2 regions of the Chryseobacillus diguaensis genome follow, and region 2 is predicted to be linked to the other one. Evidence: riboswitches for the same ligand, from Rfam matches in the RefSeq annotation. Region 2 holds a riboswitch; the other holds the start of a gene.
The links. A riboswitch is a leader RNA that binds a small molecule or an ion and turns the genes downstream of it on or off. The one in region 2 is predicted to bind cobalamin.
Positions count from the first base shown of each region.

Region 1 (16,050 bases), on a different contig from region 2:
GGCAGACAGCTCCAATCACTTTATTGTTCTCAGCGAAATGCTTTAATGCATTTTTCAGCGGCTGATTGTCCGGTAAGTCGAACATGGTACCATGTCCACCTGGCAGGAATATGCCATTAAAATCATTCACATTTATCGTGGAAAGAACCTCTGTATTTTGCAGAACACCAATAGCTTCATCAAAATCATCTGGAATATTATCCTCCACACTGTTTTGATCAATAGGGATTTTTCCGCCTTCAGGGCTTGCAGCCGTTACTGCAAAACCTCTTTTTTTGAATTCATTATAAGGCTCTGCAAATTCTGAAAGCCAAAGGCCTGTTTCATGCTTTTCATCAATCTTACTTGCATTGGTTAATACCATTAAGACTTTTTTCAAGAGTGATGCCTCCTATTTCTTTAACGTTATATTAGCTTTTAGCCTTTTTCTCAAAAAGTAAACTTCTATTGCATAATTAATTTTAAGATAAGCATTTTCGACAACCTGAATGAGAAGGGAACTGCTTGAAAAAACTAAAGTCAATAATCTGATAAAAAAGAGGAACCTGATGGAACATCTTATTACAACTCTCGTAAGAACGCTGCTTGGTTTTTTTATATTGCTTCTGTTAACCAGAATCCTTGGCAAAAAGCAGCTAAGCCAGATGACCATGTTTACTTACATTACAGGCATTGCCCTTGGAAATATTGCAGGGGATATGGTCGTTCACAGAGACATCCGCATTTTAGATGGAGTGATGGGGCTCTTGCTTTGGACACTGCTTGCTATAGGTGTAGAGTTTCTATCGTTAAAGTCCGCAAAGGCAAGAATTATTCTTGATGGAGAGCCCACCATTATTATTAAAAATGGAAAATTGGTTGAAAAAGCCCTCCATTCCAACCGCATGAATGTTGACGATTTAACCATGCTTTTAAGAGATAAAGGCATTTTTGCTATGCAGCATGTCGACTACGCAATTCTTGAACCGAATGGGATGCTGAGTGTATTAAAAAAAATAGAGCATGAGAATGCTTCAAAACAAGATGTAAACGTGACGGTTAAAAGAAAGTTTCTCCCGGCAGAGCTTATATCAGATGGAAAACTTGTCAGGAAGAATTTAAAGGAAACCTCTGTCACAGAAGAATGGCTCCAAAAACAGCTTTTGAAAAATGGAATCCTCCATTATTCAGATGTGTTTTATGCTGAAATCCAAGAAGATGGCGGTTTGTATATACAGAAGCATGAAAAGAAAAGCTGACTTCCATGGGAAGCCAGCCCTTTGGATCATAGCTTAAGTGCCAGCTCATCTCTGACTGACTGGGCAGCCTCTGTCATATGTTTCAGTGAGCGGATCACTTCTTCTTCTGTTCTAGTCTTTAAACCGCAGTCAGGGTTCACCCAAAACCGTTCTGCCGGCAAAACCTTCAGGCAGTTTTTTATCACAGCTGTCATTTCCTGTACGGAAGGAATTCTCGGACTATGAATGTCATATACTCCTAGTCCTATATCCTTGCTGTAATGAAAATCATGAAAAGCTTTTAATATTTCTCCTCCTCCCCTTGATGCTTCAATTGAGATGACATCAGCATCCATTTCAGAAATTGCTTCAATAATTTCGTTAAACTCGCTATAGCACATATGTGTATGAATTTGCGTAGTGTTCTGCACCTTAGAATGAGTAAGTCTAAAAGCATTTACGGCGTTCTTTAAATATGCCTCCTGCTTATGTTTTTTTAGTGGAAGACCCTCTCTAAAAGCAGGTTCATCGATTTGGATAATACCGATGCCTGCTTGTTCAAGAGCCATGACTTCTTTTTCAATGGCAAGTCCGATTTGCTGCAGGAGCTCCTCGTTTGCTAAATCGGTTCTTAGAAATGACCAATTAAGGATGGTAACGGGACCTGTAAGCATTCCCTTTACAGTCTTATCTGTAAGAGAGCTTGCAAAGCTAAGAATATCCACTGTCATCGGTTCTGCCCACTCTGCGTTTCCATAAATAATAGGAGGCTTTACCCCGCGGGAGCCATAGGATTGGACCCATCCAAAAGAAGTGAAGGCAAAGCCGCTCAGGCTTTCCCCAAAGAACTCTACCATATCATTTCTCTCAAATTCACCATGCACGAGTACATCAAGACCAAGTTCTTCCTGAGTGGCAATCCATCTGGCCGTCTCTTCCCTAATAAAAGCATCATACTCTTCTTTGGTTATTTCATTTTTTCGAAATTGGCGGCGCATGTTTCTGACTTTTTTAGTTTGAGGAAAGCTTCCAATGGTTGTAGTCGGAAGGATCGGCAGGGCAAGCTTTTGATCTTGCGCTTTTGCTCTTTCGGAAAATGGAGCCATTCTTCTTGCAGGCAGGAGCGATTCAGGATGATCGCTGCTTTTCTGTCTGTAAATATTCAATTTGTCAGATAAAGTATCCCACTCTAGAATCTCTATTTTCAGAGAGGGATTATTTTCAGATTCCGCAAGCGCAGCACACTCTTTTAATTTTTCTTCAGCAAAAGAAAGATTTTCTTTTAAGCCAACTGGCAGATTTTCTTCGTGCGTGAGTGATTCGGGAACATGAATAAGACTGCAGGAAGGCTGAATCCAGAGTTCCTTTGGCTTTATTTCAGAAGTGATGAAATAAAGAAGGTCCAGTGATTCCTTTCCTTTTATCCGCCATATATTCCTGCCGTCAATCAATCCAGCTCCGAGCCATTTATCGGCTGGAAATCCGTGTTTTTTAATCAAATCGACAGTGCTGCCTCTTGTAAAATCAAGACCATACCCCTGCACAGGAAGGGTGATGAAATCTTGATAAGATGACGGTTCTTCAAAATAGGTTTGCACCATTATGCCAATGGATTTAAGAGAACGGGTCAGTTCAGCATAAAATCGGTGAATGGAAGGATAATCCTTTTCGGCATCGTCCAGCACAAATGCTGGCTCGTCAAGCTGGATCACGTCTGCGCCGTGTTCTTCCAGCTCATGTATGCACTGGTTATAAAGGGGAAGTAAATGATTCAAAGCTACTTCAAGCGATGAAACACCTTTAGAAAGCTTGATAAAAGTATAGGGTCCGATCATAACTGGCTTTGCATTTGTTATTTCCTTTGCTTCAAGAAAGTCATAGAGCGGTTTATTGTAAACAAGCTCAGGGTGAGTATCCTCCCATTCCGGTACAAGGTAATGATAATTCGTGTCAAACCATTTCGTCATCGCACACGCTGTTGCCTGTTCACTTCCTCTTGCCATTGAAAAATAATTTTTAAGGCTGGAATGATCGGTAAGCCTATGTCTTTTTGGAATGATATTGAACATAAAGGCAGTATCCAGCATTTGATCATAAAAAGTGAAATCTCCTGACGGAACAAGAGAGATTCCAGCTTCTTTTTGCTTCATAATATTAGCGAGACGGAGCTCCTTCATTTTTTCTCTGAATTTTATTTCAGACAATTCATTCTTCCAAAACGCCTCCAAGCATTTTTTCCATTCTCTTGTAGCCCAAAGTCTTGGATAGCCTTGATTACTGCTAATAATTTTCAATTTGCAAAACTCCTTCATATTATCAAGTAGTCATTTTATATAGGCCTTTTTCTTAAGTCTCTTTTCTTAAACTTTGTTGCTCATGACCCTATATTTAGTCCACAAACCATATCTATAAGGCAAGAATTTTAAGAATAGATGCCCCGAAGCTAGACTAAATGCGTGATATCAGCTTTTACGAATAGCAACAATCTCTGCGAAAACAGCCTTTCTTAAACTTTGTTGCTGCACACTCTAAATTTCTTTCATAAGGCCCTGGATAAGGCAGCAACTTAAAGAATAGATGCCCCGAAGCTAATCCCAATGCGTCTTCGGAACTTAGATGAATAGCAGCAATCATTTGTGAAAACAGCCTTTATAGACAAAATAAAAAGCACACTTCCGAAACGAAGTGTGCTAAACGATCAAAAGTAAAAAGGCAAAGAAATGCCTTGAAAAAGCTAAACCTCATGACCGCTTTCGCATCTCACCCCCCGAAGATCTGAAAACTTGGCGGGAAAGCAGGCAGGTCTCCTGGCTTGTGCTTCATCTTCCTCAAATACCTTCCCGTGAAAAAAATTTCACAGTGGCTTACTTTCAAAAGCTTCTCATCCAAAGATAAAAAGATTTGCATTGTTTGATTCATTTGCACTTACAGTTGCGGGGACAGCTCCGGATTTTAAACGGATTCCCTTTTAAGCCGGCATTGCCGGCACCTGACTTTCCTCTGGCAATTTGAAATTGTTAGTTAATGTTATAGCATATAATCTTATTTCAGGCAACTTTTTATATGAATATTCGGAATTTTGATGAAGGGCAAAATAATAAAAACTAAGTTAAAGCTATTCGTGGATTTTTATTGATGCGGGAAAATCACGGCCTAATCATTAATAGGAGACTTGATTTTAAAATCAAGTCCCCTTTCCTTTTACTGTTGAATAATTTCTTGATCGGCTGGTTCTTTAACTGTTGATCGAATCATGAAAAAGGCAACAACAGAAAGAACAGCTGCCATAAGAAATGGCGCTTTTGAAGAAACAGATTGTCCAATAACCCCTGAAAGAACAGGAGCGATGGCTGCTCCAAGCCAGCGGAGGAAGTTATATCCGCCTGAAGTGATGCTTCTTTCAAAAGGAGCTTCCATTACATGGCTTGTGAACAAGGCGTTATTTAAACCGGATGCAAGACCGGAAAGAATAATCAGGACAACCATTACAGGAGTAGATGGAATGAAGAACATGAATACAAGGAAAAGGATAAAGGCTGCCAAACTGAAAGGCAAAATTTGCTTGGCCGTCCATTTCTTTTCAAGCTGATGCGAAAGAATAGCAGAACCATAAGCAAGACATAAGCCCCACCCGAAAAATACTAAACCAATTTGAATTGTGCTTAAGCTTACAACTAGTGGAGAATAAGCTAGTACAACGAAGAAACCGTAATAATAAAACATGCCCCCGAGTGCTGTTTTTAAAAAAGGTTTAAACGCAAACAGCTTGCCCATTTCCTTTAAACCGGCTGCTTTTCGAGGTTTGCTTTTTCCAGGGTCTTTAATAAAGAAAAGGACCAGTATGAAGGCTAGAAAAATTAAAGCACTTGTTGCTATAAACGGATATCTCCATGAGCTTCCCCCAAGAACACCGCCCACAAGTGGACCTCCTGCCATACCAAGGCCGATTGCCGCTTCATACATTCCAACAGCAACATGTGCCTGTGGAGTTAAAGTGATCAGAAGAGTCATGGCTGTTGCAAAGAACATGGAATTCCCGAGTCCCCATCCAGCACGGAATAAAGACAGTTCAGTGATTCCATTTGAAAAACCGCAAATAAGGGCAAATACCGTTACAATCGCAAGGCCGATAGTCATCATGCGTTTATCACCATAACGGCTTGCGAAAATTCCTGCAGGAATCATCATGATGGCCATTGTCAGGATGTAAGCTGTAAACAGCATTTCTACCTGCCAATGTTTAGCGCCGATTTGTTCAGCTATCGCAGGAAGAATCGGATCCACTACACCTATGCCCATGAATGCTAAAAACGTTGCAAAAACTGTAATGTATCTGGCAAGTGTCTGGTTTTGTTCCATTTTAATCTTTCTCCTCTTCTATAATATATTGCTGCACCCGGCTTGATAGTGACTGCAGATCCTCTTTGAAATGAAGCATTTTAGTGATTTTATGATCAATCATCCCTATCTGTGTCTCAATGCCCAGATAAATCTTTTTTAACTCTGACTTTTCAGTGATAGAAAGGGAGCCGGGTTTTTCAGTTGAATTTTGGTAGTAGTCAACAGTGTCATGCAGGTCTAAAAACTGCTGTAGCTCTTGAAGGGAGAAGCCCAATATTTCTTTTGCAAGTATGACTTTTTTTAAACGGTCAATGTCTTCTCCGGAATAAAGTCTTGTGCCGCCCTCTGACCGTTCTGGAGTATGAATAAGTCCAATTTGTTCATAATAACGGATGGCTCTTTTTGTTAATCCAGTTTCTTTCGCTACATCATCTATTTTTAATAAACTCACAGCAAATCACCTCATAATACTCTCTAATTTAACCTTAACGTTAACGTTAGATTTTGTCAATATCCATAAAACAGGAGATTTCTTATTTTACTCAAACCCGCACTAAAAAATTAGGATGTATATTTGTCATGCTTCTTTCTCATATTACAAGTGTAGGAAAGAAGACGAAATGGAAGGGGTGAAAGAAATGAAATTGTTCGGAAAAGATAATAAAGATTCTAAAGCGAAACCAGAGAACAATGATGCTCTTCAGTCTTCACTTCAGGAAGCAGAGCAGGCTTTGCAAGGTGACCCTCTTCAAGAGGCAGTTCAAAACAAGAAGAATGATGACTCTGGCTCTTCTCAAATGTAATCAGTAAAAAAGTGCGGCCCGTATAGGGACCGCACTTTTTGCCTGCCGTTATGGATGTTCTTTGCTGAGCTTTGAATTTAAAACAAATGTGCCAAAGGGAATTACGGATGCAAGAACTGCTCCTGCAGCGGCTAAAAGCGGCCATCGATGTTTAATGGTAACATTGGCAACGGCCAGAAGAAACAAAACGAAAAATAATCCATGAAGGGAGCCGGCTATTGTAACGGCTGCCGGAAAGTGGGCTATGTATTTGAGCGGCATTGCAATACCGAGCAGAACGAGGAAAGAAATTCCTTCAATCGTTCCAATCAGCTTTAGTCTTTCAACAGGGTAATAAAGCATGCTTGACCTCCAATGAGTCATTATTCATTATTTTGTTTGCTCTTTTTTATATTATATACAAGTATAGGTACAATCATTTCTATCAACCTGAAAAGTTCATAAAGTTGTCCAAAATTTATGAGGCTCTTTTCGTATATTTGTTGCTATTCGTAATATCTTAGAACACGTATATAGACTAACTTCGTGGCGCCTAATTAAGAATCCCCCACTTCAAACATACCGTAAGATTGATAAGTGGCGGGTAGTTCAAAAACGAAATATTTCATTTTTGTTAAATGCTTCTATATTTTCCATAATTCTAAACTACTAGTCTATTTCTTTGGTATAATATGCCTTGTTGTTTATTTTTATGGAAAAAAGGAGCAGATGGAGTGAGGAAAGACTTTAGGTACATGTTCACAGTATTGCTTGTTTTTGCGATAATAATGGCAAATGGAGGAATGATGAAATCCGCTAAAGCTGAAGATATGACTATTAATGGAACATCTACACTTACAGCACAGCAGTTAGGTGATTATGTTTTGATGAATAATCCTTCACCAAAACTTTCACCTGGGACAAGCATTTACCAGCTTGCTGAATATTATTTGCAGATTGGAAATCTTGAAGGGATAAAAGGAGATGTTGCTTTTGCCCAGGCCATTCATGAAACAGGATTTTTTAATTTTGGAGGTGATGTTATTCCTGAACAGAATAATTATGCCGGCATTGGAACGACAGGAGGCGGTGTAAAGGGAGCGTTTTTTGCCACACCTGAAGAAGGGGTCAGAGCTCATATTCAGCATTTAAAAGCGTACAGTTCAACCTTGCCGCTTGCAACAGAGCTTGCTGATCCAAGATTTTATCTGGTAAATCGGGGTGTTGCCAACTATTGGGCAGACCTTAATGGAAAATGGGCTGTACCTGGAAAGGGCTACGGCGAACGAGTCCAGTCCATCTATGATTCTATCGGAAAAGTAACGCTCACCATACCGAATACGATGCTTCCATCAGGACATTCTCTTCCAGTTGGCAAGCTAACGATTAAAAAGGATACTGAAATGCTCGCACCTGATGGAACTATTTATAAAATGCTGAAAAACGGGAGCACTTTTCGGGTATTTGGGGTAAGAGGAAACGGATATGACCTTGGCGGAGGCTATACGGTTAAAGCGGAAAGCAGTACCATGTCGATCTATATTGGAAGAATTCTCATAAAAAACTCCGATACATATATGTATGGACCATTTGGAAAAATCAGCCGAAAGGTTATGCCAGGAGAAGCATTAAGAGTGTATAGCTATGATGACAGCAATTATTATGTTGGCGGGGGCTATTATGTACCCAAAATAATGCGTCCAGTTTATTTTCTTGGATATATAAAACTTGCCGCCCAAACAGATCTCTATAATCCTCAAGGTGATCCGATCAAAACACTTGTTAAAGGAAATCTTTACAGAGTCTTTAATATAAAAGGAAGAAATCTCGACCTTGGCGGAGGAAATACCATTACTCTAGATAAATCGACGATGGAATATATCAATTAAAAAGGCTCTTTTCTTAAACTTTGCTGCTCATGCCCCTTTATTTAGTCCTCAAAACTTTTGGTATGGCAAGAACTTTAAGAAAAGATGCCCCGAAAAACAGCTATTAAGAAAAGAACTGACCCTAAAATACCATGCACACTGAATCTAGCTTCAGCGCCAAGTTCAAGGCGCTTGCGCTTTTTTTAAGGCTCTTTTCTTAAACTTTGTTGCTCATGACCCTATATATAGTCCTAGAAACCTATTGGGATGGCAAAAACTTTTAGAAAAGATGCTCCGATGCTAGTCTAAATGCGTGAAGCATGTACGAAAAACAACAATCTCTGCGAAAACAGCCTTTTTTTAATGATGCCGGATTTGAAATTGTTCTTTTAACAAGGACCAATTTTCAGGAAATGGTTCTCCGAGCACCCAATAAGCGATGCCGCGAAGTTTGAAATCCTTCAGCTGTTCAAATTTAGCCTGCGCGCTCTGCTGATTCTCAAACCAGACAACGTGGCTTTTCCCCGCCGCATCCTTGTAGTAGTAATAAGGAGACTGGGTTTTATTATCAAATTTAATTTCTGCCCCTTTTTTGTAAGCCAGACTTTCAGCTTCTTCCGGTGCGATCCGTTTGGCTGATGGGTTTCCTTTCTTATAGGGAAGAGTCCAGTCATACCCGTAAAGAGGAGCCCCCATGACAATTTTTTCTTTCGGAATAACGGACAGTGCATAATCCACAACTTTCCTAACTTGAAGAATAGGTGATACAGCCATTGGAGGACCGCCTGACCAGCCCCACTCATATGTCATCAGAATAACAAAGTCAGCGAGCTCGCCGTGCTTTTTATAATCATGGGCTCCATGCCAGGGCCCTGCTTGCTTGTCACTTGTTTTAGGTGCAAGGGCTGTTGACACAAGATATCCTTTATCATGAAGCTTTGGAATCATCGTTTCTAAGAAGCCATTGTATAATTCTCTATCTTCTTGTTTGATATGTTCAAAATCGATATTGAGCGCTTTATATCCTTTTGTCTGCATAGCAATTAGGACATTTTTGATCAGTTTGTCAGAAACAGCTTTATTAGTAAAAATAGAATGAGCAACATCTGGCGAAAAATTGCTTTCTGTAAAGTTTGTCAGTACCATCATCGGGGCAGTGCCTGTTTTTCTTGCTGCTGCGAGCGGTGCTGCATCATTAAGCGGGATAAGACTGCCATCTTTTTTTGCACGGTAGCTGAAAAAAGCTGTATAAGAAAGCAGCTTCCCGGTATTTTTAATTTCTGTAACGGCTTTAGTTGGATCGACTGGTTCAAGAAAACCAATGGTTTCAATCTTTTGTTTTTTGTATTCGGTATCTGTTGGATTAACCTCAGAAGGTTTTTTTGTTTTCGTGCTGATCTGATTTACACGAGGATGGGGATTAACCCCGCCGGCCTGATTATTTGAACCCTGGCCAGGATCTTTTCCAGCTTTCCCCATGCTCCCTCCGCAGCCTGTAAGAAGGAAGGAAATAATAAGCATGATACAAGACAATTTTTTCATGTAATCACTCCTTTTTTCCTTATCCTTTCTCAGGAGTGACCAGAATATGAATGGTTATAATAGGGAAAAAGTATTTATAAGACATCTTTTCTATTCGTAAAAGTTCTAACATTTTGACTTGCTTCGGGGCATCTTTTCTTAAAGTTTTTGCCAATTAAAGGGTCGTTTAAAAGAAATTTGGAGTGAGGAGCAACAAAGTTTAAGAAAAGAACCTTGATGAAAAATTTCTTTTAGGAAAAATCCCCATATTTCGGGCTTTGAAGTCTTCTTATTTAAAAATTTTCCTCCGGAAATAGGCTGACGAAGCTAAATTCTTAAAATCCTTTACGTTTAAAAGACACTCTTCAGGGTAAAAGAGACTCTAACAGCAGATTTTTAAAAGTGAAGGGAGAGATTGAACATTGAAAAGAAATGGATTAATTTTATCAGGTGTCGGTGTAGCTACAGTAAGTGCTGCGGCAACTTATTTGCTAAAGGATAAAACAAAAAGAGATAAAATAGGGCAAAGTGTGAAAGATGTATATGCGAAATGTGTTTCAATGTTTTCTAAAGAAAACATTGAAGAGGCTAAAGAGGGCAACAGCAAAGCAGCTTTAACAAGCACTGAAAATGATACGAATCCTTCAAAGGAAGCCTTTCCGATTGAAAAAGCCGGGAATCCTGATCCTCATGACATCGAAGACAACAAAATGGTTGATGAAGGATCGCAGTATGCCGTTCAGTACCATGATGATAAAAAAGATGAGTCAAAATAAAATGTAAAAGCCCTTTAATAAGGGCTTTTCTTCAGCTGAAACGTTTAGAGTGTAACAAGGAAGAATTAAGGGTAAATTAAAGTTAATGAACAGATAACATGTTAAGTCAAAGGAGGATAAATCATGCTTTGGACATTAATCTGGATTCTTCTTATTATTTGGATATTGGGTCTTATTTTTAAAGTGGCAGGCGGATTAATTCACATCGTCCTTTTAGTTGCTGTGATCATTTTTATTGTTAAATTGGTTCAGGGAAGAGGAAGAAGACGCGGCTGACGGAGTCAGCGAAGGAATGGAAAATAAGCGGGAGGGCGCAGCCTTCCCGCTTATTTTGCTTATTAAACGACTTTCAGTTCTACATCCATATTGCCTCTTGTAGCTCTAGAGTACGGGCAAACTTGATGAGCTTGTTCAACTAGACTCTCTGCTTCTTCTTTGCTGACTTCAGGAATGTTTACTTCAAGTACCGCACTTAAAGCAAATCCATCCGTATCTTTATTAATGGTTACATGTGCAGTGACAGCTGTTTGGCCGATTTTGATTCTTTTTGTTCTTGCAACAAGATTTAACGCACTGTCAAAGCAAGCGGCATATCCGGCTGCAAACAATTGCTCCGGGTTCGTTCCTTCTTTTCCTGCTCCTCCTAAAGCTTTTGGCATTTCTATTGATAAATCCAATATGTTATCGGAAGATTGAACTTTTCCTCCACGTCCGCCGATAGCAGTTGCTGTTGCTGTATAAACAGGTTTCATAATAAATAACCCTCCATTAAATTGTGTACAATTAATTTTTGCGTAATCAATATAACGCCTTTATACTGAAACTGTCAAATATTTTGAGTTAGAGGTGATCTTATGAAAGAAAATGTCCTTCTGCTAGATAACCAATTATGTTTTTCCATATATGCTTGTTCCCGGGAAATGATCAAGCTGTACCATCCATTATTGAAAGAGCTGGATATCACTTATCCGCAGTACCTCGTCCTGCTTGTTCTATGGGAAAAAGAAACACTGTCTGTGAAACAATTAGGGAAGGAGCTGTACTTGGATTCTGGAACGCTTACTCCATTATTAAAAAGACTGGAGGAACGCGGAATCGTTTCGAGAAAAAGATCGATGGATGACGAGAGGATTGTTCATGTTCAAGTGACCGAAAAAGGCCTTGCTTTAAAGGATAAAGCGAGTGAAATTCCGCTGAATATTTTCGAAGGAGCGGGATTGCCCATTGAAGAATATAAGGACCTGAACAAAAAGATCCGCAGCCTGCTTGGAAAGCTGCATCAAAAATAACCAAAAGATTCTTTTTCTGCATCGAAAATCCATCCGCATAGAAGAACGTGCTAAAACTATTTTCTTGTTTAAAGAGGAATTGAATTTGGGTATACGTATATAGATAATTTGCTTTTATATCCAGAAGTGCTCACGAAATTGAGGCTGAAAAAGGAGAACGATATGATCCGGTTTGAAAAGGTAACAAAAGAATACAAGGATGGAATAAAAGCTGTACATTCTCTGGATGTTGAGATAAAAAAGGGAGAATTTTTTGTGTTTATCGGTCCAAGCGGCTGCGGCAAAACGACCACGATGAAAATGATTAACCGCTTGATTGATTCAACTGAAGGAAGTATATACATACAAGGGAAGAACATCCACGAATATGACATACATGAGCTTCGCTGGAACATTGGTTACGTGCTGCAGCAAATTGCCCTTTTTCCTCATATGACAATTGAAGAGAATATTTCGATTGTCCCAGAATTGAGAAAATGGAATAAAGAAAAAGTAAGCAGACGGGTTGATGAGCTGCTTGAGATGGTAGGGATGGATCCAAAAACGTTTAAGAAAAGAAAACCAAATGAGCTTTCAGGGGGACAGCAGCAGCGAATCGGCGTTATTAGAGCCCTTGCAGCTGATCCTGATATTATCTTAATGGATGAACCCTTTAGTGCTCTTGACCCCATCAGCCGTGAAAAATTGCAAATGGATATCGCCGATTTACAGAAAAGGATTCAAAAAACGATTGTCTTTGTTACACATGATATGCAGGAGGCACTTGCCCTCGGTGACCGAATCGGCATTATGCGGGACGGTATATTGGTGCAAGCAGATACACCCGAGAATTTGCTGAAGAACCCTGCTGATGATTTCGTAAAGGAATTCATCGGAAATCGGTCTATACATACCCTGTCTGCTTTTAATAATGAGGATATTTTAGTAAAGGATCTTGAAAGCAAGCTAAACCCAATTGATCCTGCTTCCGGATATTCATCTGTCGTTTCAGCAGAAACTTCTCTTGATGAAGTGATTCGTCAGCTTGCAGAAAGTGATGCTATTGCTGTTGAAAAGGATGGAATAGCGATTGGTGTTTTGACGAGCCAGACAATCGTGAAGCATCTTGCTGAAATGAGGGCTGCCCGATGAATGGATTGATTCAAACGTTCCAGGAAAGACAGAGTGAATTGATTGGTGCTTTATTTGAGCATATTCAGATTTCTTTTTTAGCTCTTATTATTGCTGTTATCATTACGATTCCACTTGGGATTCTTCTTACAAAAAACCAAAGGATTGCTGAGCCGGTTATTGGGGTGACAGCGGTCCTTCAGACCATCCCGTCGCTGGCGTTGCTTGGATTGCTGATTCCGCTTGTTGGGATCGGAATCGTCCCTGCTATTATCGCACTCGTTATTTATGCCTTGCTGCCGATCTTACGGAATACGTATACCGGAATCAAGGAAGTGGACCCGTCCCTTTTAGAAGCTGCAAGAGGCATGGGGATGAACAGCAGAAAGCGCCTTTTAAAGGTAGAGCTTCCGCTTGCACTTCCTGTAATGATGGCCGGAGTCCGTACTGCAATGGTGCTGATTGTTGGAACCACAACGCTTGCTGCCTTGATCGGTGCTGGCGGGTTGGGTAAACTGATTCTGCTTGGTATTGATCGTAATGATAATTACCTTATCCTACTTGGTGCAATTCCTGCTGCTCTTCTCGCCATCATTTTTGACGCTATTCTCAGGTACGTTGAGTATGCGGCTCGAAAACGTTCCATGAAGCCTGTTTGGATCGCGGGATTGGTTCTAGTGCTTGCGATAGCCATTCCATTTGCATTTGGAACCGGCAAGAAGGATATTGTTGTTGCAGGAAAACTCGGATCTGAACCGGAAATTTTGATCAATATGTACAAGCTGCTCATAGAGAAGGATACAGACTTGAAGGTAGAAGTTAAGCCTAGTCTTGGAAAAACATCCTTTGTATTTAATGCTCTTCAATCCGGAGACATTGATATCTATCCCGAGTTTACAGGCACAGCCTTGTCCACCTTTTTAAAAGAGGACGCGGTCAGCACAGACCGTAAAGAGGTTTATGATCAAACAAAGGCAGGCATGCTGAAAAAGTTTAATATGGTGATGCTTGAACCAATGCAGTACAACAATACATACACACTTGCCGTTCCTAAAGAAACGGCAGATCAATATAATTTAAAGACCATTTCCGATCTGAAACCGGTTCAGCAAAACATGAAAGTTGGCTTCACGCTTGAATTCTCGGACCGAGCTGATGGATACAAGGGCATTCAAAAGCTGTACGGAATTAATTTTCCAAGTGTAAAGACAATGGAGCCAAAACTAAGATACAATGCAGTGAAAGCAGGGGAAATCAACTTAATTGATGCCTACTCCACTGATAGTGAGCTTAAACAATATAAGTTGGTTGCTCTTGAAGATGACAAGCATCTATTCCCTCCCTATCAAGGAGCTCCTTTGATGAAGCAAGAAACACTTAAAAAGCATCCTGAGCTTGAGAAGACATTAGACAAGCTAGCAGGAAAAATAACGGATGATGAAATGCGTGAAATGAATTATCAGGTAAACGTTGAAGGAAAAACGGCAGAAGAGACCGCGAAGGATTATTTGAAAAAGAACGGGTTATTGAAATGAATGCCCTTTAAAAAAGGACTGACAGCTGTCAGTCCTTTTCTTCATGTATGGAAGAAGATTGCGCTTCATAAACCGGATTTGTATCATACCGTTCTCCAGGCTCTGCATAAAATTCATTATATCGTATTTTATACCATTGAAAAAATTCAACGACAATAGCCCTCAAGATTGCATAGCCCGGTATTCCTAAAATGACTCCTACCACACCAAACAAATGCCCTGACGTAAGAAGGACAAAGATGATCGTGACTGGATGAATTCTCAAGGATTTCCCCATTATCTGCGGTGAGATCAGCTTTGTTTCAAACAATTGAATAACCGTCCATACCACAAGAAGTTTCAGAAGCATTAATGGTGAAGTGACAAGCGCAATAATAATGGCCGGTGTAATCGCAATGGCAGGCCCAAGGTAAGGGACTACATTTGTTACACTCGCTATCGCAGCAAGCACAATCGGATAAGGAATTCCAATGAGCAAAAAGCCGATGTAAAGCAATATGCCGATGGTTAAACTGACCAGGATTTGCCCTTGAATATACCCTCTGAGTGCGATATTAATATTGCTGAAAACGGTTTTTATGCTTTCACGAAATTTCGGAGGGGCAATTTTGATAAATGCTTTAGGCAGTTTTTCGCCATCCTTCAGCAGATAAAAAAGCAGGATGGGGGTCGTAATAAGCCCTATGGCCACATTCGTAACTGTTGTGACGATTTTGGAAAAACTTGTGATCGTCTCAGAAGCAACCTTTGATGTGCCGCTTCCTACTGAATTGAGAAGGTCGATGTTTTCACTTTTCAATTTTTCATAGTATGTAGAAAAGATGGATTGATGCAGCCTGCTGTCTATATCGTGTGTCACTTTTTTAAGATATTCAGGGAAAGAATGGATAAGGCTCTTGGCCTGTTCAATTAAAAACGGCATCACGGACATAACAAGCACAACGCCTAAACCAAGCAAAATAAGAAAAAGAACAAAGATCGCTGCTATCTTATTTAGTCCAAATCGAATCAATAGCGAAACAACCGGTTTAAATAAATAATAGCCGACCACGGCTAAAACTACTGGAAAGCCGACTGTTTCCACAAGTTTGACAAGAGGGAGAAAAATGAAGGAAACGTGATCGTAAAGCCATATCGTAACAGCAATCAGAATAAGCAGCAGGAAGACGTAAAGCGTTTTTCTTCCTCCAAGGAAATGAATGATTGATTTTCGTGATTTTTGCACGTCGTTTGACTCCTTATAAGAGTAGTATTGAAAGCATTATATCATAATTTCCGCTTGCTTCAGTTTATGTAAAAGGTACAAGATCCATTTTATTAGAAATGGAAAAAATGGGGGAATAAAAATGAATTCCTATCCGATGTATCCGTACTATGGTTATGAAAAAAAATGCAAAGAGCTTCCTTTGACATTTCCGCCCCAGCACCAGAATGTGCAGCCTGGCCTTGAATATCAGATGGTTCCTCCGCCAATCTCAGACAATCCTTCATACAAGGGAAGCGGAAAACTAAAAGACAAGAGTGCCATCATAACCGGAGGGGACAGCGGGATTGGAAGAGCTGTCGCGATTGGATTTGCAAAGGAAGGAGCAAATGTAGTCATTGCCTACC
Region 1 covers NZ_JBMKNV010000005.1:93,038-109,087, reverse strand. The annotation lists gene ACOT8F_RS10020 (type 1 glutamine amidotransferase domain-containing protein) at 1-379, opposite strand, end outside; gene ACOT8F_RS10015 (YetF domain-containing protein) at 549-1,238, shown strand; gene metE (5-methyltetrahydropteroyltriglutamate--homocysteine S-methyltransferase) at 1,265-3,511, opposite strand; cobalamin riboswitch at 3,998-4,225, opposite strand; gene ACOT8F_RS10005 (MFS transporter) at 4,419-5,576, opposite strand; gene ACOT8F_RS10000 (MerR family transcriptional regulator) at 5,578-6,009, opposite strand; gene sspJ (small acid-soluble spore protein SspJ) at 6,197-6,361, shown strand; gene ACOT8F_RS09990 (DUF3817 domain-containing protein) at 6,410-6,703, opposite strand; gene ACOT8F_RS09985 (glucosaminidase domain-containing protein) at 7,075-8,229, shown strand; gene ACOT8F_RS09980 (glycosyl hydrolase family 18 protein) at 8,569-9,750, opposite strand; gene ACOT8F_RS09975 (hypothetical protein) at 10,152-10,505, shown strand; gene ACOT8F_RS09970 (lmo0937 family membrane protein) at 10,629-10,781, shown strand; gene ACOT8F_RS09965 (organic hydroperoxide resistance protein) at 10,844-11,257, opposite strand; gene ACOT8F_RS09960 (MarR family winged helix-turn-helix transcriptional regulator) at 11,360-11,794, shown strand; gene ACOT8F_RS09955 (ABC transporter ATP-binding protein) at 11,957-12,925, shown strand; gene opuFB (osmoprotectant update ABC transporter permease/substrate-binding subunit OpuFB) at 12,922-14,439, shown strand; gene ACOT8F_RS09945 (AI-2E family transporter) at 14,468-15,664, opposite strand; gene ACOT8F_RS09940 (SDR family oxidoreductase) at 15,786-16,050, shown strand, end outside.
Region 1: another riboswitch for cobalamin. It lies ahead of metE (5-methyltetrahydropteroyltriglutamate--homocysteine S-methyltransferase); the one in region 2 lies ahead of ACOT8F_RS03630 (ribonucleoside-diphosphate reductase subunit alpha).

Region 2 (16,050 bases):
TTGAAATGTCAGGATTATCTGGAAAAGATCTATTAATTCTTAAAAGTCTGCAGCCAATTATTGAGGAAAATATTGAAACGATTATGACTTCCTTTTATGCAGCTATTGTCCGCGAAGAAAAGCTTTTGCAGATTATCAATCAGAACAGCTCAGTAGACAAACTAAAAGGTACGCTGCGAACTCATATAACTCAACATGTTTAAAGGCAATTTGGATGATGACGAAATTGGAAGACTCAAACGGATCGCAAGCATCCATGTAAAAATCGGCTTAAAAGAGAAGTGGTATCTGTGCGCTTTTCAACAGCTTCAAACCGAGATCACGAATGTTTTTTATCAAACTGTTCACTATAAGGACGAGCTTTTTGAATCGTATCAGGCAGTCTCCAAAATGATCGGCCTGGAGCAGCAAATCGTTCTGGAAGCGTACGATATGGAAAACAGAAAAAAACGGGAAGCATTGGAAAAGGAAAAAGAAAATCTTCGGCATGAAGTGAATGAGACAGCCATCCGTCTTGCATCAATTACAAGTCAGGCTAATGAATGGGTACAGGACATAAATAAGCAATCTCACCAAATAGCAGAGTCAGCCAACGGAAATGCTGTGCAGGCCGATAAAGCTTCCCGCGAGGCCGATCTTGGGAAAAGTACTCTTGATAAACAATCTGAATTAATGAGTGTTATTGAGAAAAGCACAAAAAACATTTCCAGTGAAATGAATATGCTGGAACAAACCTCTGAAAAAATCAATAACGTCCTATCACTCGTCACTTCCATAGCTGAGCAAACCAATCTTTTAGCCCTGAATGCAGCGATCGAATCAGCCAGAGCCGGAGAATATGGAAAAGGGTTTGCTGTTGTTGCAAACGAAGTGCGAAAGCTTGCAGAGGAAACAAAAAAATCTGTTCAGGGGATTTCCAGCCTAATCACAGATATTCACCAAAAAGTGGATAACATCGGACAATCCATCTCGACAATGTCAAACTTAACAACAGATGGAGCGAAAAACATGACCCAAATGGAAACATTCTATGAAAGCGTGCTTGAGCTCATGACGGCCAATAAGAAACAAAGCAATTTGTCCGACCTGGAACTTGCCAAGTTTGCAAATGTCATTGATGATATTACGGTAACAATGACTGAGCTTTCGGCAACTGCCGACAATTTAAAAGAGCTCTCTGACAATATATGAAGTGAAAAAGCACTGGATAAATACCAGTGCTTTTTAAATAAAGCTGTTTTCGCTTCTTCATTTCCTAGAAACGCATAGAGACTTACTTCGCGGCATCTTTTATGAGAAAGCAACAATGTTTAGAGCCTTAAAAGGAGAGTATGCATGTTTGTTTAATTTTGGTCAATTAATTGATTAAACAGTTTCTGCAGCTTTCTTGTAACAGCACCTGGAACGCCTTCTCCGATGACAGTATCTCCAACTTTGATGACTGGCAACACTTCAGAAGTGGTAGAAGTAATAAAAGCCTCATCCAGCTTTTCCAGATCTTCCATTTTAAGAGCCTTCTCCGTCAATGGTATTCCTTCATTCCTGCACAATTCCACTACCTTTATTCTCGTAATTCCGTTTAGAATCAGATTATTAACCGGGTGGGTAAAAATGTTGCCGTCAAGGACACCATAGAAATTGGTGGAGCTGCCTTCTGATATCCCGCCATCGCGGTGCATGACCGCTTCAAATTTCCCAGCCTCTTTTGCTTCCTGCTTAGCCAGCACATTTCCAAGCAGATTTAAGCTTTTAATATCACAGCGCTTCCATCTGATGTCTTCTGTCAAAGTGACTTCTACCCCTTCCTGCTGAAGTTTTTTCGGGCGATGGCACTCAAATGGATAAGCCGTTAGCATTGGAAGAACAGTTGAGTCAGGGAAATGATGCTGCCTTGGCGAGCCTCCTCGGGTTATTTGAAGATAAACGGCTCCCTCCTCCACATGATTGATCCTGAGCAGTTCTTTTAATTTCCCTTCTATTTCCTCCCGGCTGAAAGGAAGCCTCATTTTCATTTCAAAGACGCTCCGCTCCAGGCGGTCCATATGTTCTTTAAGTGTAAACAGCTTGCCATTATAAACTTTGATGACCTCGTAAACGCCGTCTCCAAACTGATAGCCTCTGTCTTCAATATCTACTTTCGCATTTTCTCTCTTTTCGATTTTATCGTTTATTAGGACAAACATCTTTTCCGCTCCTTTTCACATTCTCATCTAGAAAAATCTGTTTTATTAGTAAAACAGTATCACAGCAGAAACAATGTTTACAGGTTAATTGTCTGGTTATAGAAAAAGAAATTCCGAGAAAAATAGCCCTCTTTCAACAAGGCTCCTTTCTTAAGGCTCTTTTCTTAAACTTTGTTGCTCATGACCCTATATTACGGTTAACAAACCATCGGGAAGGTAATATTCTTTAAGAAAAGATGCCCCGAAGCTTGGCTGAATACGTGATAAGAGCTTGTACGAAAAGCAACAATCTTTGCGAAAAAAAGCCTCTCTTAAACTTTGTTGATTTCCCATCTTTTTTTCTTGAATATACTTGCAATCCAGATAAAAAAATTTTAAGAAATGAAGCCTCTACGAATAACAACACATTTTGCGTAATCAGCCTCTAACAAAGCATCTGATCTATATGAAAACTTTCGGCATTGTAAAAGAAATAGTTGAAATCTTGGAGCATGTCTATTATGATATTAACTATAAAACACAACATATAGAAAATAAAAAACAATTAAAATACTATATATAGATTATTACCAGCAGCATAAGGTGCCGCAAGGATTAAAAGGGAATCCGGTTAAATGCCGGAACTGTCCCCGCAACTGTAAGTGTGACGAACATGGATTGCCACTGTACAATTTGTACGGGAAGGACCATAAGTAGGATGATCACGAGTCAGGAGACCTGCCTGTGCTGATGTTAGTTTCTGTTCTCCGGGGGCCTTGAGAAGATGAAACGATGGTTATATAGGGGTACCCCCTATACTATCGTTTGATCCGCTCATTGCCAAGAGCGGATTTTTTATTTGGCAGAAAAAGAGGCTTTTATACTTCAAATCTCTACGCCTAGTAAAAAAGCACCTTTTATTTTGAGGAGGAATCCTAATGACGACACAAGTGACGACAATGATTATTGATGAAATCGAAAAAAACGAACAGCTGTTTAATCCTGAAGAGCTTGCTGCCTATTTAACAGAAAAAGCGGCTGCCTTCCCTGCTATTTCCATTCAGCCATTTATTGAGCGGCTTATTGAAACAATCTCAGCGAGAGAATTTTATACAAAAGAGGAATTATCCAATTTATTGATTTTAGAAGGCCTTGCTAATATTGATGAAAATGAACCGGAGTGGACTCATTTCTGTGCCCGGCTTTATCTGGATACCCTTTATAAAAAAGCAGCCAAAAAACGAAACTACGCCGCCTCTCAAAAATACGGATCCCTGCTTGAATTAATTAAAACGCTAACGATTTTAGGCATCTACAGCAGCCGTATTTTGTCTTCTTATACCGAAGCTGAAATTGAGGAGCTTTCCTTAGCCATTGATCCGGAAAAAGACTTTTTGTTTACATACATCGGGCTTCGCACGTTAAGTGACCGGTATTTGGCGCGGGATTATAGCAAAAATGTGATGGAGCTTCCGCAGGAGCGCTTTATGATCATTGCCATGACCTTAATGGCCAATGAAAACAAGGAAACGCGCATCGGTTTGGTTAAAGAAGCCTACTGGGCTTTAAGCAATCTTTACATGACAGTGGCAACTCCAACGCTTTCAAATGCCGGAAAATCGATTGGACAACTATCCAGCTGTTTTATCGATACAGTCGATGACAGCCTGCAAGGAATTTTTGACAGCAACACGGACATTGCCAACCTGTCCAAAAGCGGAGGCGGTATTGGTGTTTATTTAGGAAAAATCAGAAGCCGAGGAAGTGACATACGCGGGTTTAAAGGAGTCAGTTCAGGCGTTCTTCCCTGGATGAAGCAGCTGAATAATACGGCTGTCAGTGTTGATCAGCTCGGACAAAGAAAAGGTGCTATTGCCGTTTATCTTGATGTATGGCATAAAGATATCTTCTCCTTTCTGGATTCAAAGCTAAACAACGGGGATGAACGTCTGCGAACCCACGATCTTTTTACAGGTGTCTGCCTTCCGGACTTATTTTTGGAGCAGGTGGAAGCAAGAGGCGACTGGTATTTATTTGATCCTCATGAAGTCCGGAAAACAATGGGCTACAGCTTGGAGGATTTTTACGACGAAGAGTTTGGCAACGGCAATTTCAGGAATCGTTACGCCGAATGTGTCAAGCATCCTGCCCTTTCTAAAGAAAAAGTCCCTGCCATTGATATTATGAAGCGGATCATGATTGGCCAGCTTGAATCAGGAACTCCTTTCATGTTTTACCGCGACCAGGTAAATCGCCTGAATGCTAACCCCCATCAAGGGATGGTCTACTGCAGTAACCTTTGCACCGAAATCACTCAGAATCAAAGTGCGACAACAATGGACGAGCAGTATACAGAAGACGGCAAAATCATCACTGTGAAAACTCCTGGGGATTTTGTTGTCTGCAATCTTTCTTCTATTAATCTAGCGAGGGCAGTAACGGAAGAAGTATTGGAAAGGCTTGTGCCTATTCAAGTTCGGATGCTTGATAATGTGATTGATTTGAACGATATCCCTGTTCATCAGGCAAAAATCACAAACAGCAAATACCGATCTATTGGACTCGGAACGTTCGGCTGGCATCACTTGCTTGCACTGAAAAGCATCAAGTGGGAAAGCGAAGAAGCTGTCCTCTATGCGGACAGCCTATACGAAAAAATCGCTTTTTTAACCCTATCTGCAAGTGCAGATCTCGCAGAAGAGAAGGGAGCTTACCCGCTATTTGAAGGGTCTGATTATCATACAGGCGCTTATTTTCAAAAACGCGGCTACTCGAATGAGACAAGCGCACTTCCGTGGGATGAACTTCGTGAAAAGACAGCCGGAAAGGGAATTCGCAATGCTTACTTGATGGCAGTTGCACCAAATGCCTCCACTTCTATCATTGCAGGCAGCACAGCGAGCATCGATCCAATTTTCCAGAAAGTATACTCAGAAGAAAAAAAAGATTACAAAATTCCGGTTACGGCACCTGATCTCAGCGCCGAAACAACCTGGTTTTACAAATCAGCCTATTTTATTGACCAAAAGTGGAGCATTGAGCAGAATGCAAAAAGACAGAGGCACATCGATCAATCGGTTTCCTTCAATTTTTATGTACTGAATACAATTAAAGCGAAGGAACTGCTGGATTTGCATCTTACGGCATGGAAGGCCGGTTTGAAAACAACCTATTATGTGCGATCCACATCAAGCTTAATTGAGGATTGTGATTCCTGCGCAAGCTAAGGAGAGTGAGAAATTTTGATCAATCAAACCGTTCTTTCAAAAAGATCGATATTAGACAGCGAGGCCCCGAACCGTTCAACTGGCATCGTAAATGGCAAAAGTTCCAATATTCTCAACTGGGACGACGTCGCTTATTCGTGGGCTTTTCCAAAATACAAGCGGATGCTTGCGAACTTTTGGACACCGTTCGAGATCAATATGTCTCAGGATATTAAGCAATTTAAAGACTTAAAAACGGAAGAAAAAGATGCCTTTTTAAAGATCATTGGACTCCTTGCTCTTCTTGACAGCATTCAAACAGACTATGCCGGGAAAGTAGCGGATTACCTGACTGATTCAAGCCTGAACGCCTTGATGATTATGCTTGCCCAGCAGGAAGTCATTCACAATCATTCTTATTCTTATGTGCTCTCAAGCATCGTCTCCAAAAATCAGCAGGAGGAAGTATTTGAATATTGGAGAAGTGAACCGATATTGCGGAAACGAAATGAATTCGTAACAAATGGCTACCGAAATTTCGCTGAAGAAGCAAGCATTGAAAATCTGCTGAAATCCATTGTTTATGACGTTATTTTAGAAGGGCTTTTCTTTTATTCAGGATTTGCCTTTTTCTATAATCTCGCCCGCAATCAAAAAATGGTAGCGACAAGTACCATGATTAATTACATTAACCGCGATGAGCAAATCCATGTGGATCTGTTCGTAAAGATTTTCCAGGAAATATTAGCTGAAAATCCTGAGTACAATACCCCTGAACTTGCTATGTTTGTAAAGGAAACTTTCCTTGAAGCGGCAAGGCTTGAAATTGACTGGGGAAAAGCGATTATTGGAAGCAAGATGGAAGGCTTGAATATGAGTGATATCGAGGCTTACATTAAATTTTATGCGAATGTACGTTGCAATCAGCTTGGATTTGACCGCCCCTTCGAAGGCTTCCGAACGAATCCGCTAAAATGGATTAAAGCCTACGAAGAAGTGGATCTTGGCAAATCTGACTTTTTCGAGCAAAAATCACGTCAGTATACGAAAGTGAATCAGGTGGATAATGGGTTTGATGATTTATGATAGAGATGAGCTGATCTTTAATAGGTCAGCTCTTTACCATTTTCCGCAAAATCCTTATCTGTCCTCTGTGATTAATTTCATCCTCAAAGACATGAAACCAGATAAAGTAATGATTAGATGGATGATGATCCCATTGGCATTCTTCATATAACCAGTCATCATTTCTCTCTTTAAATTCATTCAATGTTCGATTTCGTACACTAGTCAGCTTCTCTATGTAATATTCAAGCGGATGGCCCTTTATCTCTGCTCTTCCTGCATTTCCTAGTGAATAGGCTGCACCCCATTCAGCCATTTCCTTTTGATTTGGCTTTCTCCCATCAAAAAATTCGATTTGGAAACCAAATTCCACAGCAGCTATATGCATTAAAAGCGCCCCGATGGAATTACTGTCTTTATTCGGTAAATAATCGAGTTCTTCTGCTGTTAATCCTCGAACACTATCCAATGTGGTCTTCCTCGCATAGTTCATCATTGAAATTAAATGACCCATTTGAGGGGTATATCCTTTCACTTCTTTTACTTTAAATTCCACAATGCATCCTCCCATTCAAATAAATAACAGCAAAACCTTTTGCATAACTAAACATAGACCCCAGCCCATTAACCCAAGGATGATGGCAAGAAAAAAAGGAGCAGAATACTTTAAAGCCAACGCAACAGTAAAAATGAGAATGATTGTACTCGGCAGACCATAAAGGACTCCAAATAGAAACTTGCTAAGCTGCTGATCAGGCTCTCCTTGAGCGTAAAGCCAGAAAAGACTTAACAAACTAACAAGAGGAAGAGCTGCAGCGATTCCCCCGTACCTTGGGGAATGTTTGGCAAAACCAGTGATAAGAGCAATAATAACTGCAGACACAGCGGTTTTAACGAGAAAAGACATGCTTTGCCTCCCTTGCTAAAAGAGCAAATGCTGTACTAATTTGCTTCTGTTCTTCATCGGTGAACCGCTTCAAAACAGCTTGCACCTTTTCTTCATCGAGCTCTGTATTCTTTTTGAGAACCTCTTCCCCGAGCTCTGTAAGTTTTACATACACGACTCGCTTGTCTGCATTTGACCTTTCTTTTTTCACATACCCTTTTTGTATCAGCCTTTTCATATGTTCAGACGCTGTATGATGGGTCACATCCAGTATTTTAGAAATAAATTGGATGGTTGCCTGCTCATTTTTTTTAACAGCCTGCATGCATCGGATGTTTTGATGGGTCAGTGATTCTTCATGTTTATAATGCAAATGATAATATAGATCTGTCCAAGCCTTGTTCAGTAATTCAGCATTCAATTTATCTCACCTCACTATATATCGTATTATACGATATAATTCTTAAAAACAAAAGCCAGCTATCCGGCTTTCGCATGGTGAATTTCCAATGAATTCTTGCACCCAATAGTTTAAACACATAAATATTTACATTTTCCGCTATTTTGTTTAATTCCTTTGATCCTTAAACTTCATCTGTATTCAATTAAAGGGCCATTTAATTGAATAAGACTTTCAAAAAAACAGGATATTTTTGTTATGTATTTAGATTGTGAAGAAATGTACTTAAACTAAATGGCACGTTAGATGAAGAAGGATTTTTAAACTAATAAGCACAGATAAGGGGCATAAAATACATTAATTATTCACTTATTGTATAATGTTCTTAGTTACTTATAGCTTTTGGTAAGGAGTGGAGGATTTTCATGGGAAATAATACGGATGAAAAATTGTATCGTCAAATCGTTGAATCGTCCACGGAGGCAATTATTATTCAACAAGATGGGAAATTTAAGTATATAAACCCTGCAGGAGTAGACTTTTTACGGGCCACTTCCAGTGAGGAAGTTATAGGTAAATCTGTATTCGATATCGTACCCGAGGAGTATAGAGAGCTGACAGTAAGGCACGCAAAATCGATCCTTGATGAAAATAAACCAACTGGAATTATCGAAAAACAATTAAGACGGTTTGATGGTTCACTAGTTGATGTAGAAACAAATTGTACTCCTGTTTTGTATAATGATAAAAAAGCGATTCAATCTGTCGCCAGAGATATAACAAAGCATAAAGAAATCGAAAGAACACTCGAAAAAGTGTCCAAAGAAATTAACACACTATCAGCTCCAGTCGTCCCTATATTGGAAGGGGTCGCTGTGTTGCCCCTAGTAGGTTCCATCAATTCTGAAAGAGCGAATTATATTTTAGAACATGTGCCTTTAAAGGTACAGGAACAGAATGCCCATACTTTGATTAGCGATTTTTCAGGCATCTCTGAACTTGATGCAATGGTAATCCAATGTCTGTTTGAAACTAGTGCCGTACTTGGCTTGCTTGGTGTTCGTTCTATTGTAACGGGAGTAAGACCCGAAATTGCCCAAAGTGTTGTTCAGCTCGGAGCCGATTTATCCCTAATACAGATATTTGGAACTTTACAGCAGGCAGTACGTGATTTGATGTTAAAGGATAGCATCGTAAGTGTTTGAATAGGATATCAACTATATTCCGTGTTATATTGTTATCCTTCTTCACTACAGGTTTGTTCTCTGAAGTAAGAGCCGTCATGAGACGGCTTTTTCTTATTGTGCTAGAGAAATAAAGGTAAAATCACATCGCGATTGGCCATAAGTACCCGTAGCTTTTCAAAGATTTCAGAAGTGGGCTGAATGAAGGCATAATACCCATTCATGTAGCGATCACTAAAGCGTCCTTCATATCGCTTTTGGATTGAGTGTTATCACGATTTTCTTTGTTCCGTTTCACGTGATATGGGTTGACTGTCACAACATCGAATCCCTTCTCAAATAGCCAAGTCGACACGTTGATCCAATAGTGGCCAGTGGGTTCCATACCGATGGTTACATCTGACAAGTGGTACTCTTTTTGAAGTGTTTTCATCCAGTGATGCAAATTGGAGAAACCAGTCTCGTTGTTTTCAAAGGTTAGTGGATTGCCAAGAATCTTTCCCCGAAAGTTTACGGCTCGAGCGACATGAGTCTGCTGGGCAATATCCACTCCTACAATAAGATGTTGGGGAGAAATTCGTTCAATGAGTTGATTTTGTCTGTCCTGCATTTTAAACTTCATAGTAGGGCTTCCTCCTAAGATGGTTGTTTGGGATACATTCATCTTACCGAGGAGCTCTTTTTTTATCAAAGCTTATAATTAACTCTCTACAGGAATGCTAACGGAGCAGTTTAAATAAAATAAGGACAGTACCACCTACTAGTAAGTCGTTCTCTTTTGGAGTACCCGCAGGTATAAAAACACATATAAAAACATGTATAAAAGCAGTGGATTTCAATTGAAATCACACTGCTTTTAGTAAATTATTTATATACGAAAAATTATAATAAAAATTAAACAAAAAGCAGCAAATCAAGCTGCTTTTTGAATTTCCATAATTTATTATTAGCTTTCTAAACTTTGTTGAGTTTTTCCTGCGTTAAGCTTTAGGGTAGAAGCTAGTATGATTACCATGCTCACTACTCCAATCCATACGAGGGTAGATACAGGTGAACTCCAAGTTAATCCTTTTCCGAAGAAGAACAATTCACGCAAACCTTGTATCATAAATCGCATTGGCAACCATGAGTAAATCCAATCTCGATAAAATGGAGACATCATTTCTGGAGCCATTGCAAGCAACGGTGCCCCAAAGAATAACAATAAGGCAAAAAGAGCGATACTTCTGATTCCCAACCACGAAAGTACAGCTAAAATCATTAGGAAAAAGCTAAAGGAAGCAATCGATAGAAATAAAGCTGTATCCGTAAACTGTGGAATATGAAGTCCTACCATATCACTTGCCAACCAAGTTAAACCAAAACCAACAACAAGGGAAATAATCGCACCTATTAAAATTTGTCCTATCTTTGCGATAAGGTACTCTTTCCGATTTGTAAGTGATAATTTACTAACCACGATAAAGATAATAGCAGCACTTGCCAAGCTTCCTATCCATAAAGGCTGAAATAAGGAAACAGGAGAATTTCCGCTTGCACTATTCGTACCAATTTCATTCACATTAGTAACTGTTTTTGTAATAGGAGTTGCTAAGCTTGCAGCTTGTTTTGCCGTTAAAGTTGCTCCTTGTTTTTCAAAACCATCAAGGAGTTGTTTACGAACATTGTTGTTCATATTGTCAACTATCCCATTCAATACCTGTCCTGCCATTGTTGAAGCTGCTGTATTCATTCCCTGATTGATATATATTTGAACTTCAGGCGAAGAAGGTGCTGGTGTCCTTAATGATGCCTGTTTAGCACTGAAATCTTTCGGAATGACCAATGTTGCATAATATTTTTGGTTATCCATTCCTTTTTGTGCATCTTCTGCTGTTTTTACTTTAACCCATTTCACAGCAGGGTCTTCATTTTTCGTCTTTGAATTTTTTTGCATCATTTCAACAATTGTTTGACCCATATTCATTTTTGGTTGATTAGGAATTTGCACGCCTTGGTCCTCGTTAACAATCGCTATTGGCAAATTTTTCGGTTGGGGTTGGACCGATGGGAAAAGTGTTAGTGAAAAAATAAATATCACTACCAAAGCAATAATCGGGGATAATAACACCAGTTTATTTTTGAAAATGTTCATGTGTTTAAAACCTCCTTTTAATAAATTTTAAAACGAATATTTTTTTATACAGGCTTTCTTAAGCCACCCATTATAAAACGTACAACTTCATCTACTTCTTCTTCTTCGTTCTTTACAAAGTTGTCAGTAATTAACACATACCGTGAAGTAAAATAGCCATACAGGAAAGTTAATAACATTCTAATAAGAATGGGAGTTGGTTTATCAATCAAATCCTCACGTTCTTTAAATGTTTCAATTACTTTATTGAAATGATGAATGATTATCTCAGAAACTAAAGGTGCGAGTTCTTGTTTAAACTCTTCGCGATACATTACTTCTTTTACAAGGATTTGAAATAGTTTTCTATTATCACTTATAAAATCAATTCGGTTTTTAATAAGTGCTCTAAGGAACTGTTCAAACGTCGCTGGATTTTGTGACAATAATCCATTAAAGATTTCATCAGCCATACGAGGGATAAAGTCCTTTATGAAAGGTAATATAACAGAAAGCAGTAAGTTTTCCTTCGTTCCATAATGACGAAAAATAGTTGCTTCAGCTACCCCAGCTTGTTCTGCTATTTCGCTAGTTGAGGTGTTGGCAAATCCTTTTTCTGCAAAGATTTTAATGGCTGCATCCACTACCTTTTGTTGTTTGGCTGTATGTTTCTTCGATAATTTAGCTTGAGATATCATTTCATCAATCAGATTGCTTGTGGACATAAAAAATCACTCCTAAAACAGATGGATTAAAAAGTGAGTAATTACTTACAATTTTAATAATACCCACTTTTTCCTGAAAGTCAATAAAAAGTGAATGATTACTTTTTTATTTCTTCTGACATACCCTTTTTCCTTTATTTATTTACTATAAGCATAATAAAACAACGACAATACAAATGCCGTTGTTTTATTGCATGTAAATAATATCGCTTAAGTCAAAGACTTTCTCAGTTAAACCTAACCTTTGAGCAGGTGTTAGCTTGGCACCATCTCGATTTGTATATGATAAACAAAAATTGAAGTATACCCTTAAAATAGTGAGAGCATATTGAGCGTACTCTGGGATAAAATTGGCGTAAATATAACTTTTACCGTCGCCTAAGCCGTTACGAGTGGTCTTTCCAATATCGATAGCCTTCTTCTAATCATCAGTATAAAGGCATCGGTTGAATTATGATTAACATCTAAAAGTATTCTAATCATTACCCCCAAAACGAAAAAAAAACGCTATTCTTTCTTTAAATAAATAGGAATAATAGCGTTTTCTAATGTTGAAAAGGGATTTTATACCATGGTAAGGCTACCTCTTTATTTGGAGGAACCCTTCGACAAATCTTCGTATGCGCTCTTAAATTTTTCTATCCGCTCTTGAATCTTCATATGAGCTTTTAAATCCCCATATCCGCCTTTAAACCAGTCTTTCCAATCGCTTTTCATGCTGCTTAAGGTCCAGATTTTTCAAAAAGCAGCCTTTTCAATCAAAAATGGTACCATACCGTAAAAAAAAAGGCAGAAAGCGCCTTGCTTTCTGCCTTTTAAGTTGGAGCAACTTTTCTGCCTTTTGATTTATTACGGAAGTATCCTGTTGAAATGATAATCACAACAATGGCCAGTTCGAAGGCAGTTTCATTGAAGGTTTTTTGCTGCCCTGTAAGAAGTCTAATTCCTGTTGAACCGGACTTCTTATTTTCCATTTATTTATACAGCAGATATTTCTCCCGTACTTGTTTAAACTTGTTTGTTTCGCTCTCATACTTCTTCTCAATTTCTTTTACAGATGCTCCCTGCAAAATCATCGTTTTTACCCAGCTGTTTCCGATCAATAAGCCGAAGTTATCCTGCTTCAAAAATTCAAATTTGTCAGGATAAAGTTCGTGGATCGACTGGATGATTTGGAGCCCCGTTTCTACTGAGTTGTATTTGTTTTTGTCTGTCACATAGATTTGAATACCGTGGCAGAGCTCGCCTGTATATTTCGATGTTGTTGGAATAAAGGAGGCTGCTCGAAAGGATAATCCTTTTAATCCTTTATTATTCAGTTTTTCTGCAAGTTCCGTGCTATTTATATAGGGTGCTCCGAGCAGTTCAAACGGCCTTGTAGTGCCTCTTCCTTCTGAGACATTTGTTCCTTCAATTAATCCTGTGCCTGGATAAACGAGGGCTGTATCTGCGGTCGGCATATTTGGCGAAGGCATTACAAAAGACAGGGACGTTTTTTCAAAATAATCGCTTCTCTTCCAGCCTTTCATTTTAACGACTTTCAGATCAGCATGAATGTTAAATTCTTCGTTAAATAATAAAGCAAGCTCTCCCATTGTCATGCCGTGGCGAAGCGGAATCGGGAACCTTCCAACAAAGGAAGAGTAAGCAGGATCGAGGACTGGCCCTTCCACTTTCATGCCGCCGATCGGATTCGGCCTGTCGAGTACAATGATTGGAATATGGTTTTCTGCTGCCGCTTCCATCGCGTAAGACAAAGTTGAGATATAAGTGTAAAACCTTGTCCCAGCATCCTGAATATCAAACACAAGGACATCCACATTTTTCAGCATTTCAGGGGTTGGCTTTTTCGTTTTTCCGTACAAGCTGTAGACTGGAAGACCGGTAACTTCATCTATATACGAATCGACTTGTTCCCCTGCCTGTGCATCTCCTCTGACTCCATGCTCCGGTCCGTAAAGAGCTGTAAGCTTTACATCCGGGTCATTGTTCAGAAGATCAACAGAGCTTTGCAGCTTAGAGTCTACACCAGTCGGATTTGTAATCAGGCCGACTCTCTTCCCTTTAATCAGGTTCTTCTGGTTTTTTAAAAGAACTTCAATTCCTGGTATGGTCTTGGATCCCTTGTCACGCTTTTCTTTGGAAGCTGATGCAGTCGATGTGCCCATGACTAGCAGTACCGCAATCAAGAAATACAATCCTTTTTTCATTGAAGCTCCTCCCCATTTGATCTTATTTTAATAACTTTGCCATTTTTAAGATTCAGCCCATAACCATAGGAGTAGAGGATTTTACCAGGATGTGTGACAGAAGGAACATCAACCGGCAGCCTGCCATCCGGATTTATCTGTCCAAAGATTGCTTTAATTCCAGCTGGAATATTGGGCTGGCGGTAGCGTCCGTTTGTGTAGCCTTTAAAACCATAAACGGCAAGCATCGCTTTCGCTTCTTCAAAGTTCGCTGCATCGTAAGGATTTCTTAGGCTGACAAGAACAAACTTTTTCTTTTCTTTAAGCGCATAATTCATGGCTGCTCTTGGGAATATCGTTGCCCATTTGGAAGAGTCTGTACTCGTATCATCAATTTTTCCGTCATTTACTGCCGGATCATTTTTTACAACATAAGAGCCTGTGATAATGTATTTGGCGCTATCTATTTGTTTTTTCACTTCATCGTTCATCACTTTTCCAGAAAAACTGAATCCTTCTATTTGCAGGTGCTTAATTTTTCCGTGTTCTTCTAATGCTTCAATACTTCTTTTCATAGCTTCGATTTGGTCATCAAATGGTGCAAGCAGCAGCACTTTTTCTCCTTTTTTCGGTTTAAAAGGAAGCGTTTTATCTTCGTTTTTTAAAACCGTTACGGCTTTTTCCGCCATTTTTGCTTCTTGTTTTAAATGCTTTTTGTTTCCTACAACACGGTTAGCCTGTTTGATTTTCTGGTCAAGTGAAAGAGTGGTCTGAGTTTGATCTGGCACATAGACCCCTTTTTTGATTTTAAGCTTAAGAATTCTTTTTACAGAGCTGTCTACTTGAGAGAGTGGAATTTCTCCTTTATGAATGGCTGTCAGAACAGCATTAAACACACTTTGAAGGTTTTTCTCCGTTTCAAGTGATGTAACTGGTGCTGGCATAAGAGCGATATCCGCACCCGCTTTAATCGCCATTACTGCTGCTTCCTCCTGGCCGAAATTATCCGCGATTGCTTTCATGTTTAATGCATCTGTTACGACAACACCTTTAAAGCCCATATCTTCTCTCAAGAGACCTGTGAGGATCTTTTTAGAAAGGGAGGCCGGCACCATAATTTGCTGGCCGTCCTTCTTGCTTTTATATGTCGTATCATCAATAGCCGGGAACTGAATATGAGCGGTCATGATCATGTCCATACCGGCATCAATAGCCTTTTGGAAAGGATACAGCTCCACTTTTTTTAAGTCTTCCAAACTCTTCGGTACGACTGGAAGACCGTAGTGGCTGTCCACATCTGTATCGCCATGACCTGGGAAATGCTTTGCTGTTGCGATCATATTCTGATTTTGAAGACCCTTCATTGTCTGAATGCCAAGCCTTGCGACGAGATCCGGGTGGGAGCCGAAGGAGCGGACTCCAATGACCGGATTGCCTGGACTGACGTTTACATCCATATCAGGGCCGAAATTAACATTGATTCCAAGTGCTTTTAGTTCACTTCCGACAATGTCTCCAGTCTGATAAGCATATTTGTCACTTCTTGCTGCACCAAGCGCCATATTTCCGGGAAGGTTGGTCCCAGACTCAAGTCTTGTGACAATCCCGCCCTCCTGGTCAATTGTAATGAACAGCGGAATTTTTTGGCTAGCCTTTTGCATGCCGTCTGTCAGCCGAACCGTTTGTTCTGTACCTGTTACATTTTCAGCAAACAGAATAACACCGCCCAGATGATATTTGCGGATAATGCTCCCTACTTCATCGTTCATCTGGGTAAGGCCTGCTGCCTTTGTTTCCCCTTTTTTCTGCCAGTTCCTGAAATCAGGCATCAGCATCTGTCCTACTTTTTCCTCCAGTGTCATACTCTTGACAATCTTGTTCACTTTTTGATCTGCTGTATCAGCTTCTGCTTTTTTAAACCCAAATCCCGCTATGACCGATACCCCTAGGACAACCGCCAGCAAGCCTGAAAAAAATCGTTTCATCTTCTTTGCTCCTCCCCTGGATCCCCTGTTATTTTTTGTCTAGCATCGCTTCATAAACAGCTGTAACAACATTTCCATACTTTCCGGTATTAAAGGTGTCTCCTAAAAAAGTATTTGGATCTTTTTTAGGATCAA
Region 2 covers NZ_JBMKNV010000002.1:150,862-166,911, reverse strand. The annotation lists gene ACOT8F_RS03645 (protoglobin domain-containing protein) at 1-203, shown strand, start outside; gene ACOT8F_RS03640 (methyl-accepting chemotaxis protein) at 211-1,191, shown strand; gene dat (D-amino-acid transaminase) at 1,344-2,183, opposite strand; cobalamin riboswitch at 2,746-2,922, shown strand; gene ACOT8F_RS03630 (ribonucleoside-diphosphate reductase subunit alpha) at 3,101-5,389, shown strand; gene ACOT8F_RS03625 (ribonucleotide-diphosphate reductase subunit beta) at 5,408-6,454, shown strand; gene ACOT8F_RS03620 (DinB family protein) at 6,480-6,989, opposite strand; gene ACOT8F_RS03615 (DUF3147 family protein) at 7,005-7,340, opposite strand; gene ACOT8F_RS03610 (MarR family winged helix-turn-helix transcriptional regulator) at 7,324-7,740, opposite strand; gene ACOT8F_RS03605 (PAS domain S-box protein) at 8,145-8,924, shown strand; partial or broken gene ACOT8F_RS03600 (IS110 family transposase) at 9,041-9,525, opposite strand; gene ACOT8F_RS03595 (YhgE/Pip domain-containing protein) at 9,850-11,031, opposite strand; gene ACOT8F_RS03590 (TetR/AcrR family transcriptional regulator) at 11,082-11,741, opposite strand; partial or broken gene ACOT8F_RS03585 (insertion element protein) at 11,929-12,218, opposite strand; gene ACOT8F_RS03580 (hypothetical protein) at 12,557-12,715, opposite strand; gene ACOT8F_RS03575 (exo-beta-N-acetylmuramidase NamZ family protein) at 12,716-13,951, opposite strand; gene ACOT8F_RS03570 (glycoside hydrolase family 3 protein) at 13,948-15,915, opposite strand; gene pbp4b (penicillin binding protein PBP4B) at 15,944-16,050, opposite strand, start outside.